DNA from 4 places in the Ferrimonas pelagia genome. Region 4 is predicted to be linked to each of the others. Evidence: predicted binding sites of a transcription regulator. Region 4 holds the regulator's gene; each other region holds the start of a gene.

Region 1 (2,200 bases), on a different contig from region 4:
GTGTGTTCATCCGCCAATTGCGCCATGATCTCCTGCTCTCGCGCCATCCATTGACGCGCACCATGCCAGCCTGTTCCCAGTGCCATTTTCAATCGCCAGTTCCAAAACCGAGCCTGCCCGAGAGGATAGTGACCGTCCGACAAGCACGCCACGGCGATCAGCGCCCCATCCAGCTCCAGCCCTATAAACCCCTGCTGTCGCTGCCACAACTCTTGCAGCTCCTCTCGGATCGCCGCCCGCAACCGTTGCTCATACTCCTGTGCGGGAAACACGGCCCGGAAGAAGGGATCATCTTTATAGGCGTTCAATAAGATTGAAGCAGCGATACGTAGCTCTTCGGCCGCCAGGTGGCGGATCAGCGGTGTCGCCTCGGTCTCCGTTGCCATCATAAAATTCCCTTTGTCAGCTTGACCTCACCCAACATCGGTCAAAACTTAAGCTAAATGCAAGCACACTGAGCAAATGAATGATGGATACCACTCCGAAAGATATGACCCACCTGTTTGCACAACTGGGCCTGCCGTGTGAGCCGGAAGCCATAACGCATTTTTTCGCTAGCCACAGACTCGGCGCTGGCCAAAAGCTGGAGGACGCGCCGTTCTGGCGTGGTGCACAGCGCGCTTTCATCATGGAGGAGATGCGTCAAGACAGCGAATGGAGTGAAACCATCGAGAGCCTCGACGCCGGATTACGTAAGTAGAGGGAAATTAGAATGTGATGGCCTGACGGTACGCGGTGTCGCCCCAACCCACCACTTCACCGGCGTGGAATACCACAGGGGTGCACTCGTCTTTGCTGGTAGACCCATCCCCTTTTTGCCGATGCGTTCGGTAGAACAACACCTGTACCGAGTGATCGTCACGCTGATAGACTTCGTTAAAGTCGGCGGTCCCCATGATGCGCCGTACCTCCTCGACCCCCATACCTAACGCGATCTGCTCCAGATTCTTGCGATTTATCTCTTGTTTCTTTTGCCAGGACGAGTGACTCCCCTTGTCCCAATCCCCCCCGCCGCCAACGGATACCACACATCCAGTCAATGCGGTGCTTGCTGCGAACACTAGGGTGGCCAGTACTAAACGATTTTTCATGGATAACTTCCTGTCTCTGCTGTGTTTTCGATATGTACTAAACAAACAGCGTGCCACAAATTATTTTATTTCTAATTCAGCAACTTAGCCTCAAGGGTTGGCGGAGTGTTGGTAAATAGGGCAAACTCTTAGTCAAATTCACCAACCCAGAGAGCCGATGGATACCGCGATCCGCCGAGCACTAACCCAGATGATGGCCCAGGGGATTGAACCCAGCCTTGCCCTGCTGAAAAAGCACACCGGCCATCAATATCCCCTCCCCGTGATGATCCAGGCATTGCGCAGTTGGAAGGCCCAACCCCAACCCCTCGACGAAACGCCGCCTCCGGCAGCGACCAGCCCAACCTCCACCGATCCACTCAGTCTGGCTGCGGTTCAGCAGCAGCTGGAAGCGCTGCAACAACAGGTGACGCAACTGCAAGAGGAAGTGGACCGCCTTAAACGCCGCGATAGTTGACGCAAACAGCGAGATTGGCGAGGGACATCCCGCTCGTTATACTGTCGCCCCTTTTTAGCGCTAGCCGGATCCTCTATGTACCTAATCGAAATTCGATTTGAATGCTTTGCCGACACCACACTGACCGCCGTGGAGCAGGCCATTAACGGCCTGATGGAAGCCTGGCGTCACAATGGTCAGGTACTGGGCCGGGAATTTCCCTTGGTGCAAAACGAGGCCGAGTTTCGCATGCGGCTCATGTGTCCGGGCGAGGACAGCCTGCACACCCGCCACAACTCTCCCTGGGTCACACAAGCGCTCGCTCAGCTGACCGATGCCAAGCTGCTGCAGCCGCGCCCCAAGATGTTGGGGCGCGATATCAATGCCGATCATTGCGCCTCTGAGCCGCCAGCCAACTGGCAGGTGGTGTACACCACCTATATCCACAGCTGCTCGCCGATCCGTGACGGTGACAGCCTGATGCCAGTGCCACTGTACTTACTGCCTGCGACCTTTAATGGCGATCACAAAGCGTTGGTGAAATGGCAGACCGAATGGCAAGCCTGTGACGAGCTGCAGATGGCTGGCAGCGGCGCCGTCGAGTTTGCCGCCCTGAATGAGATCGCCTCCTGCGACAGCGTCCTGTTTCGCCGCGGCTGGGATCTGCGCGGAC
Region 2 (2,200 bases), on a different contig from region 4:
CACTTGCCGGTGATCTTGGTGCCCGGCAGCTGGCGCTCGTTAGCCATGGCGTAGACCTTTTTCTCGTTCAGATCCAAATAGTCAGCGACCTGCTTGGCGTTGAGAAATAGGCTTTCCGTGTGGTCATTCATGACTGCTCTCCATCGAATAGTACGGTCTCAGCGCCGTGGTAAATCAAAAAGTGTCGGCCTTTGGCCCGGTTGATCATGGTGATCCCCAATTGTTGCGCCAGGCTCAGCCCCATCTCGGTGATCCCGGATCGCGACAGCAGTACCGGCACGCCCATCTTGCCGATCTTGATCACCATCTCCGAGGTCAAGCGGCCGGTGGTGTAGAAGATCTTGTCGCCGCCATCGAGTCCCTCTAGCCACATCTCGCCGGCCAGGGTATCGACCGCGTTATGACGGCCGACGTCCTCAACAAAGCTGAGGATCTTATCGCCATGACAGATGGCGCAGCCGTGAACGGCCCCGGCGTTTTTGTAGGTGTCGTTATATTGGTTGAGGTTCTTGAGCAGGGCATAGATCCCGCTTTGGCTAAGGCTTGGGGTGGGTAAGGCGATGTCGTCCAGCCCGGCGGTGAAGCTGCCGAACACCGTGCCCTGGCCACAGCCGCTGGTGACGGTTTTCTCCTCCAGCTTCTTGCTGACGTGCGCGGTGTCCTCACGGGTGATCACTGCAGCCGAGTTGACCTCCCAATCGACGATGACCGACTCCACTTGATCGATATCGGTAATGAAGCCCTGATTCTTCAGATAGCCTAACGCCAACGCTTCTGGGCGTGCACCTAGGGTCATCAGGGTCACGATGGGCTGCCAATTCAGATAGAGGGTCAATGGGCGCTCACAGGCGATCATCTTGTCCTGCAGTTGGCCGGTTTCGTCGACGGCAGTCACCGCCAGCGTCAGCGGCGCTTCGGCGTGGGTTCGGGATAAACGGGGGCGATGCGCGGCTTTGGTCATAATCGATTCAATAGGGTTGTGGCGATGAGATACTTTAACAATGCAATTCTCATTCCACTGAGGGACTCGACGGTAACGAGACCGGGATCACCCTCTGGGGGAGCCGGTGTCCCAAGCTGTCCAGGGGGGCAAGGACAAAATGTCCCTTTTGGACAGAAATTCGTGATCGTGATCCAGCTGCGGGGCTTGTTCTAAGTTGGAACGGAAATTGCGTATATGCTTATCACTAGTCCACCCACGTTTAAGCGCAGGTAACGATGCAACGTAGCGAATCCCTTTGGCCGCTGTATGTCACGCTCAAGTCCACCGAGGTTCAAGTCGGTCGCTGGAGTCAAACACGATGGGAGATCGACGCCCTCCTGCCCGCCAGCGGTGAGAAGCCGGAAGGGGCCCATGCGGTGATGATGGAGCTGTTTCTGGATGAACGAGCAAACTACCGACTCAATCTGGATCTGGACACCCCGAAGCTGTTCGTGATCTGTGATGACAAGGGCGACGGCGTGCCGGTACCGATGGCGGTGACCGCCAACCAGAATGTCGCTGCTGGCGCGCTGGAGGGGGATACGCCGGTGTTGACTTGCCCGATCCCAGAGGCGATCGGTTGTTGGTTGGAATCCTTTTTAACCCGTCATGGTGAGCAGCCGATCAATGCCCATCGTCGCAAGCACATTAACGTACGGGGCGAGCTGAAGTCCAAGCGGGGCCAGGCATGAGTGGATTATTGAGTCGCTGGCGTCAACGCCGGGAGGCGGTTGCCCAGGAAGCGGAAGAGCAAGCCAAGTCCGTCGAGGCGGACGTTGAGGCCGTTGTCGAGCCGACCGCCTCTGCTGGCGCGCCAGATGAAGCGGTCGCCGCCGAGCCAGCGGAGGCGGGCGATGACGCGCAGTCCTTGCCCGATCCGAATGAGATCGAAGAGGGTGGCAGCTTTGCCCAGTTCCTGAAACCGGACGTCGATCCCGCCAAGCGCAAAGAGGCGTTGCGGGCACTGTGGAAGCAGCCGCACTACAACGTGCGTGATGGCCTATGTGATTACGATCTGGATTACCGCGCTCAGCCCAAGCTCAGCGCCAAGGTGGCCGCCGAATTGGCCGATAAGGTGTTCCGCCATGCGGTGAAGGAGGTGGAGGAGACGCTCGATACCGCCGTCGCAGCCACGGACAAAAAGTCACCAGTGGAGGGGGAGATTGCCGGCGAAGACGGACAAAATGTCGCATCGGCTCAGGACAAAGCGGATAAACC
Region 3 (2,200 bases), on a different contig from region 4:
CCCGGGATAGGATTCACGCTGCCATCTTTGTTGTATTTTCCTTTACGCGCTCCAAGAAGAAGCACCCCGGCGATCGCTGCAGCTGCCCCGGCCATGTGCACAATGCCTGAGCCGGCAAAGTCCACAAATCCAAGTGTTTCAGAGACAAAGCCACCCCCCCAGGTCCAATATCCCTCAACCGGATAGATAAAGCCGGTCAGTACTACAGCAAAGGCCAGGAATGCCCAAAGCTTCATGCGTTCCGCGACGGCGCCGGAGACAATCGACATCGCCGTTGCCACAAACACCACTTGGAAGAAGAAATCCGATTCCAAGGCATGATCGGCATCCGCCGCCTGGGTGCCTATCAAGCCCCCGAAGCTCGGCAGCCATCCGCCTTCGACGTTATCCACGTACATGATGTGGTAACCCACTAGCAGGTACATGGCGCAGGCAATCGCATACAAACACATGTTTTTGGTCAAGATCTCCGTGGTGTTTTTGGACCGAACCAAGCCGGCCTCCAACATGGCAAACCCTGCGGCCATCCACATCACCAAGGCCCCGGAGATCAAAAAGTAAAATGTATCCAGTGCAAAACGCAGTTCGGTGACCGTCGCACCCAAGCTCGCTAATTCTTCCATCATACTGCTCCCTTAAATCGCTTCTGCGTCCATTTCACCGGTACGGATCCGAACCACTCGGTCCAGATCGGTCACGAAGATCTTACCGTCGCCGATCTTGCCGGTGCCCGCCGCCTGGACGATCACCTCGATCAGCCGCTCCACGTTTTCCGTTTGCGTTGCGATCTCCAACTTCACTTTCGGCAGAAAATCGACCTGATACTCGGCACCGCGATACAGTTCGGTGTGCCCCTTTTGACGACCGAATCCCTTAACCTCGGTGACGGTTAACCCATCCACGCCCAGCTCGGCGACGGCTTCCCGAACGTCATCCAACTTAAAAGGCTTAATTATCGCGCTGACCAGTTTCATCCCAATTCTCCTAATTAAAACGCTGCGCTTGTTCGTGCCATAGCTATATCAACTGTCGTGCCAACATTTAAAGCCTATATTTTTCAACATATTACAACCAGTGACTGACGAGACCTGTCAGCCATTGCACACAATTGAGTCAGTTGCTCAGCAGGATGCACCAGAACGGTGCGAGTGCGCTCGGGTGACAGCGATCGGGACACCTGCCATGCCTTAACGCGTGCATCATGACCCCGGGCTTGCCAGTCACAGCTCCCACACATAACTCCCAAACATGACTCCACGGGCGGCGCTGCCAGCCCAACGACACTCCACAGAAAAGGGGAGAGCTTTCGCTCTCCCCTTTGATCCAACTCTTCGTTATCGCTGTCAGCGATCGTGTGGTGCCGTTATTGCTTATCCCCGCCGTACTTCTTGTCGTACTCCGCATCCCACTTGGACGCCGGACCTTCCAAGAAAGAGGCCTTGTCGGCTTCCATGCCTTTCATGTCCATCCCCAGCGCAGCTTGTGCGGCGGCCTTGGTGGAGATATCCGGAATGGCCACCACATCGGTCATCCCGTTGGTTGCCAACACACGGGCCAGACTGGCGCGGGCATCGGCGCTACGCTCCAGGGAGGAGGCCAACAAACGTAAGGCTTCAGCTGGGTTGTGCGCGTGGATCCCGTGGGACGCAATGGCCATATCCCAGCGCCATTGAGCGTGACGGATAGCCAATAAAGCGTCAGCCATCTGCGCTTCGGTCGCACCCGCATCCCAAGCGGCTTTCGCTTCAAAGTGGGCATGCACCAATTGCTTCTCGGCTTTGAGTTTGGCCTCGTTCACCATCTCTTTGTAGTTGGCCACCACGGATTCCAGCTCATCTTTGCCCTGATCGTGGCAACGCGCACAGGTGAACTCGAACCGGTCGAAAGGATTACCGACGTTGTGATCGGTGAATTTCTTACCCTCTTCATTGGTGACCCGCGGCATATGACAGTCGGTACAGGACACATCATTGCGGCCGTGAGGGCCGGTCAGCGTGGTTTCAAAGCCTGGGTGTTGCGCCTTGAGCATCTTCGCCTTCGACACCGCATGGGTCCAATCCGCAAACTGGATCGCATCGTAATACGCTTCCATATCTTCGGTTTGGGTGCCGTTATCCCATGGGAACTTCACGAACACATCACCGGGGGTGAAGTAGTACTCGACGTGACACTGACCGCACACCATAGATTGCTTCTGCGA
Region 4 (2,200 bases):
AATACGCCTACATCGTCAGCCACGGTGAAATGATCGCGCAGGGCGCACCAGAAGAAGTGCTCAACGACAAACTGGTTCGCTCCGTCTATCTGGGCGATCAGTTCAAACTCTAGTGTTGCTCCCTACCGCCCCAATACAGGGACGCCAGAGACACACAACAAGGATCGGGTACCAATGAAGACCTCCCTGCAACTAAAGCTGGGTCAGCAGTTAACCATGACGCCGCAACTGCAACAGGCGATCCGCCTGCTGCAATTGTCCACCTTAGATCTCCAGCAGGAGATCCAAGAGGCGCTGGAATCCAATCCTTTGCTGGAAAGCAGCGACGAGTTTGAACAACAGACTGAGAACAACGACAACAACACCGATGGCACGGCCAGCGACAACAACACAAGCAGCGAGACGAGCTCGGACGAGGGCTTTGAACCCACCGAGCAAGCCGCCATCGAGACACCCGAGGCCCTGTCTCAAACCGATATGTCCGACGATCTGCCACTCGACAGCACCTGGGACGACGTCTATAGCGCCGCCCCTGCCCCAATGGCCAGCGCGATACGGGACGACGACAGCCAGTATCAAGGCGAAACCAGCATGGATCTGCAAAGCCACCTGATCTGGCAGATGGAATTGACGCCGATGACCGACACCGATCGGGCCATCGCCACCACCATCATCGATGCCATCGACGAGCACGGGTACCTCACCGTCAGTGCCGAGGAGATCCTGGAAGCCCAGGGCGCCGACGAGATCGAGCTGGACGAAGTGATCGCCGTCCTCAAGCGGGTACAACAGTTTGATCCCGTTGGCTGCGCCTCCCGCGATCTGGCCGAATGCCTGCAGATCCAGCTGGCCCAGTTACCCGCAGAGACCCCATGGAAGGCAGAAGCCATTATCCTGTTACAGCAACATATGGATCTATTGGCCAACCGCGACTTTCGTACCTTGCTGCGGCGCACTAGACTCAAAGAAGATGAGTTACGAGATGCCATGGCCTTAATCCAATCACTCACTCCCCGCCCCGGCAGCAGCATCGCCGCCAGCGAGAGCCAATATGTGATACCAGACGTCTCGGTCAGCAAGAAACAGGGGCGCTGGGTCGTGGAGCTCAATCCCGATGCGATGCCAAAGCTGCGCATCAATGAGCAATACGCCGCCCTCAGTCGCGGGGCGCGCAACAATGGCGATAGCCAGTTTGTGCGCGGCCATCTGCAGGACGCAAAATGGTTTATTAAGAGCCTAGAGAGCCGAAACGACACCTTAATGAAAGTGGCCAATTGCATCGTTCAGTATCAACAAGGCTTCCTCGAATACGGCGATGAGGCCATGAAACCTATGGTACTCAACGACGTCGCCGAAGCGGTAGACATGCACGAGTCCACCATCTCCCGCGTCACCACCCAGAAGTACATGCATACCCCACGTGGGATCTTTGAGCTAAAGTATTTTTTCTCCAGTCACGTCAGTACCGACGGCGGCGGCGAGTGCTCCTCGACCGCGATCCGCGCGCTGATCAAAAAACTGGTGGCCGCTGAGAGCCCCAAGAAGCCGCTCAGCGACAGTAAGATGGCACAGCTTCTCGCGGAGCAGGGCATTCAGGTTGCACGGCGTACCATCGCCAAATACCGGGAAGCCCTCTCCATCCCCCCCTCGAACCAGCGCAAAACCCTTTAACGCGCAATGGAGGTCACCTTATGCAGATCAATCTTACCGGGCACCACGTCGACGTTACCGAAGCCTTAAGAGACTATGTGCATGAAAAATTTGAGCGATTGGAACGCCATTTCGACCACATTAACAATGTACATGTGATCCTCAATGTACAAAAATTGCAGCAGATCGCCGAAGCGAAGCTGCATCTGAATGGGGGGGAGGTGTTTGCCACCCATGAACATGAGAACATGTACGCCGCCATCGACGGTCTCGTGGACAAGCTAGACCGACAAGTAATTAAACATAAAGAGAAAATTTCCAGGCACTGATGGAGATAACAACAATACTCTCGCCGGAGCGTACCCGCTGTGTTGCGCCCGGCCTCAGCAAAAAGCGGGCGCTGGAGATGATCAGCGAATTGGCTGCCAGCCAGTGCCCAGAGCTGCCTCAACACGAGCTGTTCGAAAGCCTAATGGCCAGGGAAAAAATGGGCAGCACCGGCATAGGCAAAGGGATCGCCCTGCCGCACGGACGGCTGGGCCGCATCAAA

The links. Region 4 encodes sigma-54, which starts transcription at its own class of promoters, with help from an activator protein. Its sites were predicted from a motif close to GTTGGCACGNNNNTNGNNT; they were not measured.
Region 1: a site for sigma-54 is predicted at 1,131-1,149, ahead of ABEA08_RS05070 (DUF3192 domain-containing protein). Genes of this name have one in related genera too.
Region 2: a site for sigma-54 is predicted at 1,002-1,020, ahead of ABEA08_RS13415 (formate dehydrogenase accessory sulfurtransferase FdhD). Genes of this name have one in related genera too.
Region 3: a site for sigma-54 is predicted at 1,021-1,039, ahead of ABEA08_RS09355 (P-II family nitrogen regulator). Genes of this name have one in related genera too.

The regions. Positions count from the first base shown of each region.
Region 1 covers NZ_BAABJZ010000012.1:71,683-73,882, reverse strand. Annotated here, with positions in the region: gene ABEA08_RS05080 (GNAT family N-acetyltransferase) at 1-386, opposite strand, end outside; gene ABEA08_RS05075 (DUF2789 family protein) at 467-700, shown strand; gene ABEA08_RS05070 (DUF3192 domain-containing protein) at 708-1,091, opposite strand; gene ABEA08_RS05065 (hypothetical protein) at 1,249-1,548, shown strand; gene ABEA08_RS05060 (Zn-ribbon-containing protein) at 1,624-2,200, shown strand, end outside.
Region 2 covers NZ_BAABJZ010000086.1:8,286-10,485, reverse strand. Annotated here, with positions in the region: gene ABEA08_RS13420 (substrate-binding domain-containing protein) at 1-131, opposite strand, end outside; gene ABEA08_RS13415 (formate dehydrogenase accessory sulfurtransferase FdhD) at 128-961, opposite strand; gene ABEA08_RS13410 (DUF3305 domain-containing protein) at 1,219-1,674, shown strand; gene ABEA08_RS13405 (DUF3306 domain-containing protein) at 1,671-2,200, shown strand, end outside.
Region 3 covers NZ_BAABJZ010000024.1:128,522-130,721, reverse strand. Annotated here, with positions in the region: gene ABEA08_RS09360 (ammonium transporter) at 1-623, opposite strand, end outside; gene ABEA08_RS09355 (P-II family nitrogen regulator) at 636-974, opposite strand; gene nrfA (ammonia-forming cytochrome c nitrite reductase) at 1,364-2,200, opposite strand, start outside.
Region 4 covers NZ_BAABJZ010000105.1:19,347-21,546, forward strand. Annotated here, with positions in the region: gene lptB (LPS export ABC transporter ATP-binding protein) at 1-113, shown strand, start outside; gene ABEA08_RS20240 (RNA polymerase factor sigma-54) at 175-1,671, shown strand; gene hpf (ribosome hibernation promoting factor) at 1,692-1,979, shown strand; gene ptsN (PTS IIA-like nitrogen regulatory protein PtsN) at 1,979-2,200, shown strand, end outside.